2 regions of the Paenibacillus sp. BIC5C1 genome follow, and region 1 is predicted to be linked to the other one. Evidence: riboswitches for the same ligand, from Rfam matches in the RefSeq annotation. Region 1 holds a riboswitch; the other holds the start of a gene.
The links. A riboswitch is a leader RNA that binds a small molecule or an ion and turns the genes downstream of it on or off. The one in region 1 is predicted to bind ZMP and ZTP.
Positions count from the first base shown of each region.

Region 2: another riboswitch for ZMP and ZTP. It lies ahead of RS891_RS28860 (TIGR01440 family protein); the one in region 1 lies ahead of RS891_RS15210 (bifunctional 5,10-methylenetetrahydrofolate dehydrogenase/5,10-methenyltetrahydrofolate cyclohydrolase).

Region 1 covers NZ_CP135922.1:3,379,075-3,382,484, forward strand. Annotated here, with positions in the region: gene RS891_RS15205 (DUF817 domain-containing protein) at 1-253, opposite strand, end outside; gene RS891_RS15210 (bifunctional 5,10-methylenetetrahydrofolate dehydrogenase/5,10-methenyltetrahydrofolate cyclohydrolase) at 421-1,272, opposite strand; ZMP/ZTP riboswitch at 1,324-1,405, opposite strand; gene RS891_RS15215 (MarR family transcriptional regulator) at 1,592-2,074, shown strand; gene RS891_RS15220 (nitroreductase family protein) at 2,086-2,670, shown strand; gene RS891_RS15225 (nitroreductase family protein) at 2,688-3,173, shown strand; gene RS891_RS15230 (MFS transporter) at 3,343-3,410, opposite strand, start outside.
Region 2 covers NZ_CP135922.1:6,418,740-6,422,149, forward strand. Annotated here, with positions in the region: gene glyA (serine hydroxymethyltransferase) at 1-1,154, opposite strand, end outside; gene RS891_RS28860 (TIGR01440 family protein) at 1,427-2,020, opposite strand; ZMP/ZTP riboswitch at 2,160-2,241, opposite strand; gene RS891_RS28865 (low molecular weight protein arginine phosphatase) at 2,357-2,929, opposite strand; gene RS891_RS28870 (manganese efflux pump MntP) at 3,057-3,410, opposite strand, start outside.

The DNA of each region.
Region 1 (3,410 bases):
CCTTATACATCTCCAGTACCAATCCAATCACGTGAAATATACATATGACTTTGATTTCATCACGTGTTTCCAATCCGCTCCGGTACATAAGGTATTGTACTGCTAATAAAACAAGCAGAATGGCATCATAACGATAGAGAAGAGGTATCTGAATAACGCTAGAAAGGGCCAACGTTCCAAAGATCGCCACAGGAAAAATGCAACTCATCGCCTGATGATAACCGAAATGCAGGAGCTGTACTAAAGGTTTCAAGTTATGTTTATCTCCTTCCTAAGCCTTGTTCATAATAATATAGATATGGTCCGTTTGTAAAAAGAGAAAAAAAGAAATATATATTTTCTTATTTTCAATTCGAGCTGATTCAAAGACAAAACAGGCCCCTCGTCAAATGGAGGGACCTTGTTTTTTGGCTAATTCATTTATGCATTTTCAGATAGCTTGTAGGCAGATTTAATCGTATGTTCGATGAGCGTCGCAATTGTTACAGGACCAACACCGCCCGGTACAGGTGTAATTGCTGAAGAAGGAACAAAGCAAGCTTCGTAGTCCACATCTCCGACGTTGCCTTTGTTATAACCAGCATCAATAACGACAGCACCTGGTTTAATCCAGTCGCCTTTAACAAAGAGCGGTTTGCCCACGGCTGCAATTATGATATCGCCAAGCTTCACGATTTCCTCCAGATTCACGGTTTTGGAGTGGCAAGTCGTCACCGTTGCATTCCGGTTTAGCAGCATGGCTGAGACAGGTTTGCCCAGAATAGGGCTTCTTCCGATGACAACCGCATGTTTGCCCTCGATCTGAATATTGTAGAAATCCAGAATACGCATAATAGCCTGTGGTGTACAGGAAGGGAATTCTGCGTCTCCAAAAGCATTAAGTGCAAAACCGAGGGTCGTTACACCGTCAACGTCCTTCTCGATACTAATGGCATCAAAAGCTGCTCTTTCATCGATGTGATTCGGGACAGGGTGCTGAAGCAAAATACCGTGTACGGAAGGGTCATCATTTAGCTTGTTAATTTCTTGAATTAATTCATCTGTGGTGGTATCCGCAGAAAGAACAACCTTAATGGATTGCACGCCTAAGCGAGCACAAGCATTTCCTTTCATACGTACATAGGTCGCTGAAGAAGGATCATCTCCGACGAGAATTGTAGCGAGACAAGGCTGAATGCCTTTTTCCTTAAGTATGGCAACCTTCGAGGCCATGTCTTCCTTCATAAAGTCCGCTACCGTTTGTCCATTCAAGATCAGTTTGTCAGTACTCATTATCACATCGCCCTTTCAACATAAAAAAGAGGCAAGGAAATAAATATTCCTTACCTCTGCCCAGGCGTACGGCTTATTACAAAACCATATGCTCCCTCACGGTTCACCGTGTTCGCCAGTTACATATGATCGTTTTAAATTGTTTAGATTGATACTACTTGAAAAAGCAGAATTGTTCAATAGTTAATGGATTTGATAACTGTTCTCACTTATGATATATTATTGTTAACCAGTAAACTATTTGCGGTTGAATTAGTGCATTAGATTCATTATTTAAGGTTTTTTTATTATTTATAGGTAAATAAGGAGCGATTGAAGAATGGATTCAAACGATCGATCAAAACAGTTACTGTATGACCAATTTATCCGCTTTTTACATGTATATGAGAATCACAAGGATACGGAAATTGAACATTTTCTAAGTATCGCCCAGCGGGAAAGCATGGACAAAATCCCTCAGCATTTGACCGCGATTCATATGATAGATTGCATTGGCAAGCATGAGCCTATTAACAACACGGGTATTGCCGAGGCGATGAATTTGTCCAAAGCAAGCATTACCAAGATAGGCAACAAACTGCTGGAGGAAGGATTCGTTAAACGTACGAAAATGAATGACAACAAAAAGGAGAGCTATTTCCGGTTGTCACCACAAGGCAAGAAGATCTTTGAACTGCATGAACGTCTGCATGTACTCGAGGCTGAACGGTTTTATCAATCTTTGGACAAATATTCGGAACCTGAGCTGAAAATAATACATCGATTTCTTCAAGACAGCAGCATGGATATGGAGTCCAGATAAACTGAAGGAGAGTGAATAACTTGAGCCTGACAGAATTAATCAGGGAACGCAGAAGTATTCGTAAATGTAATTCAAAACCGGTGGAACAGGAGTTGGTTGTTGAATTGTTGCACAAGGCCACACGGCTTCAACCATCTGTTGAAGCTGGCTCATGGCGTGTTGTGTATGCTGGAACTCCCGAAGCACGCAAACGGTTGGTGGACTGCATGCTGGAACAGATGTCGCAGAGCAAGCTCGGCAAGCTGATTCCAGGTAAATTGCTGGATGTTTTTAAAAAGAGGTTTACCGATATTCCAGCTCACGTCATTGTTATGTCGACTGTAGGACCGGATCGTCTGACCAATGACCGCAATTATGCGGCAGCCTGCGGGATGATGCAGAGCTTCCAACTGCTGGGATGGGAAAAAGGGTTAGGAATGTTGTGGGATACAGAGTCCATGATTCAGAATGAAGGATTTTTCAAAGGCATTGGACTACGTGAGGATGAAAGATTTGTTGGCATTCTTCATATGGGATATTACGACAAAGCGCCAAGAAGCCGGAAAAGAACACCTGCTGAGCAAAAGTGGACTGTATTTCAGGGTCAAACTACGTAGAAGGGGAGGAAGTAAAAATGGAATTAGCCGATCTGCAAGGAGGCATACATAGTCCAAAAGATTTTTTGGATCGACCGGTATCACAGGAGCTAATCCTTGAATTGCTCAATCACGCCGTGTGGGCGCCAAATGATGGACTTCGTGAGCCGTGGCGATTTATTTTTGCCGATAACCGTAATGGGAAACTCATGCAGGGATTACAGGAGCACGCTCCAGCCTATCTTCTGGTCTTGGTAAAGGAAGAGGCGGATTATCATAAGCGGGAAGAGGACTTTGCAGCCGTCTGCTGTCTGATCCAAAATTTCCGTTTGCTTGCCCATGAACAGGGCCTGGGTGTGCGCAGCACGCTGCATGACTGGATGTACGACCGGAATCGTGCTGAAACGTTTGGCGTGTTAGGCAATGAGCGAATTGCTGCGGTTCTGGAATTGGGATATGGTGCCGAACAGCCGGAAGCGAAAGCTGAGATAGCTGAACCTCAGCTTCATTTCGAACTATTGTAGCGGGGAAGATATAGGGAAGAGAATTGATATGAATGAGGAACGACAATGCCTTGATCAGGATTGTCGTTCTTTTTTATGTGGTGTGTATCCGGTTTGCAGATTAAAAGTCAGCTAAACCGGATACACACGACTAATCCAGAGATTCACCTATTTTTTATAAATGATATTCCTATAATGTTTTTATTACCTTGTTATGAGAATTTAATTGCGTTCTGTTCTGTAAAACAGATAAATCAC
Region 2 (3,410 bases), 3.0 Mb from region 1:
TTCAATGTTTTGGCAATGATCTTACCAATAGCTACCATCGCTTCTTCGTTCATACCACGGGAAGTTGCTGCAGGTGTACCGATACGGATACCGCTCGTTACAAATGGGCTGGTTGGATCAAACGGAATTGCATTTTTGTTCACGGTAATGCCGATGGAATCAAGTACATGCTCGGCTTCTTTACCTGTGATATTCACGCTGCGTGTGTCGATCAGCATCAAGTGGTTGTCTGTACCACCGGATACGATGTTCAATCCTTCAGCGATCAATGTTTCAGCCAGAACCTGTGCGTTTTTCACGACATTCTCTGCATACGTTTTGAACGAAGGTTGCAATGCTTCACCGAATGCTACCGCTTTGGAAGCAATCACGTGCATCAAAGGTCCACCTTGGGAACCCGGGAATACCGCTTTATCAATCGCTGCTGCCCAAGCTTTGCGGCACAGAATCATACCACCACGAGGTCCACGCAGCGTTTTGTGTGTAGTTGTCGTTACGAAATGCGCATGTGGAACCGGGCTTGGATGCAAACCAGCAGCAACCAGTCCTGCGATGTGAGCCATATCCACCATGAACAAAGCGCCTACATCATTGGCGATGGAAGCCAGCTTTTCAAAATCAATGGTACGCGGATATGCACTTGCACCTGCAACGATCATACGAGGGCGATGTTTAAATGCCGCTTTGCGCACTTCATCATAATCAATCAGGAATGTATCTTCTTGTACACCGTATGCCACGAAATTGTACAGCAAACCGGAAGCGTTAACCGGGCTACCATGTGTGAGGTGTCCGCCATGTGCAAGGTTCATACCCAGAACGGTATCACCTGGTTTCAGAGCCGCAAGGTATACTGCCATGTTCGCTTGTGCACCGGAGTGAGGTTGAACATTCACATGTTCTGCTCCAAACAATTCTTTGGCACGATCACGCGCGATATCTTCTACGATATCAACATGCTCACAACCACCGTAGTAACGTTTGCCCGGATATCCTTCAGCGTACTTGTTGGTAAGTACAGATCCCATTGCCTCGATAACCGCTTCGCTTACGATGTTCTCAGACGCGATCAGCTCAATGTTGTTTTGTTGACGTTTCAGTTCAAGATTCATCGCTTCCAGTACTGCCGGGTCATTCTTGCGCAATTGTTCCATGATTAAATTCCTCCCAGGTATAAGTGAAGTTATAAAGCGAAACTACAGTGGTTACACTCCTGACTTCGATTGCATCACCATCTTCCGATCGCTGTTATCCCCAGATTTTTCTGAACTCCCTTATAATAAGGGGGAAATCATGGGGATAGCGTATGCTTCCGATGTAGCTTTCCTTCGGAAAGCTTTCAGGCGAACGCTTCGCTTCTTCAGATTGGTGTTGCACTCTCCGTTTTCGTGTAAAGTCTAATTTGGCTTTATATAGGTTGAAGATATCAGTCACAAAATGTCGAATCTGGTTGCTCTTCCATACGATACACTGCACGCTCGCCGCCAATCAACTTTGGACGAGTCAACGCTGTAGTTACACGGGCATCACCGATGTAGCGGAGTCCTGTGCGGAAGGGTACTGCCACATGCCGCAAGTGCATGCCAATCATCGTCTCCCCAATATCCAGTCCCGCATGGGCCTGCACATGTTCAGCCAGGCATGGATCGGTCAGCGAGCGATACGCTGCGGATGCCATGGAACCGCCTGCTTTGGGCACAGGTACTGCACCCACTTCAGTCAATCCAAGCCGTGTAAGCAGAGAACGCTCCATAACCAGTGCACGGTTCAGGTGCTCACAGCATTGGAATACAACATCAAAACCAAACTCCTGCTGCACCTCACGTATACCCGCAAGAAGCTGCTGCGCTACTTCAACCGCACCGCTTGTACCAATCCGTTTGCCTGCAACTTCACTTGTACTTGTTCCGATCACAACGATCTGTCCAGTTCCAAGCTGTCCGGCAAGCGCCAGTTCACGCAGAATGGATGCGGTCTGTTCATGCAATCCGGGTTGTTCCGAATCTAACTCAATAGTCATCCTATCGCCTCCCGATAAAATCATGCCCGGCTTCCTCTTGGCTGCCCTTGGTATTCTTGCATGGCATTTCAGGTACTATTATAGCGAATAATCAGATGAAAGACGAAAAAAAGAGCAGTCTGCGGGTAACGCAGAATTGCTCTTTTGCCCAGGCGACCGGCCGTTTGTTCCGGTGCTCCATCGTGGTTATGTCCACTTCGTCGCCAGTTACACCGGATCCCTGTTTTCCCATCCATCATAAAACAACCTGCGTTTAAAATCAACGGGTAATTCACATCCCGTGTACGTTTTTTATATCGTAATCCACTGGTAGCTCGTATGATTAAACGAATCCAATTAACCCAGCTTGTCCAAAAGTCTGTCGAGCGCGGTCCGAATCTCTGCCGCAGCTATGTTGTAATCATCGCGACTGCCGCCAAACGGGTCGGAAATATCAAAGCTCGGAATCCGCTGTCTGATCTCGATTGCCCGTTCACGTTCAGATGCCAAAATCTCCTGACCTAGCGCACGTTTCATCTCCAATGTCGCAAACAGGCTGTCCAGTTCCTGAAGATCATTCAGGACTTGTTCGTCATTTTCCACATACTCTTTCAAGGTATAGGTCTTGTGTACAGAGTCGGGAAAAACCTGCATGACATGCTGTTTATGACTGCGTGTCAACGTGAGAATCAGATCGGCCCAACCGACCAGGTTGGAGCTAAGGAGCGTCGAATGAGGTGGTCCATCAACGTTGTGATCCCTTAATACGGCCTCCGCATGACGGGAAATCGGCATGCCCGTTGTTGCGGCTACACCTGCGGAACGAACATCCACCTGAATGCCCCGCTCAGACGCCAGTTTACGTAAAAGTCCCTCCGCCATGGGGCTGCGACATGTATTCCCTGTACATACAAACAAAATATGTTTCATTGTGGTTAGCCTCCCCATTTTGCAAATGTTGTCGAATCATGTTTGAAACACCATCTGAACCAATGATGAATCTCATAACTATATATTGAAGACTGCACTAGGCTGTAATCATGGTTAACGTCGTTTTTTAAAATATAAACAAAAGTCCAAAAGCGAGCAAGATCGCTCCGCCAACCGCTTCCCCGTAATCGCCCATATTTTGGCTCACACGCCGTCCCAACAACAGACCCATAACGGACATTATTCCACCACAGACACCAAAAGCCAGTACTGTTAACACCAAGTCACTGCTGAACATGCCGAGCGAGACTCCAACGGAAAACGAATCCACACTGACACTTAGTGAGAATAGAATCACACCGAGCAGAGATCGATGATCCACCAGTTTGGTGTCTCCCTCCCGGAAAGCGTTCAAAATCATATGGGCGCCGAGCAGGACCAGCAGACCGCCAGCTGCATACGTCGTAATGTCACCAAGCAG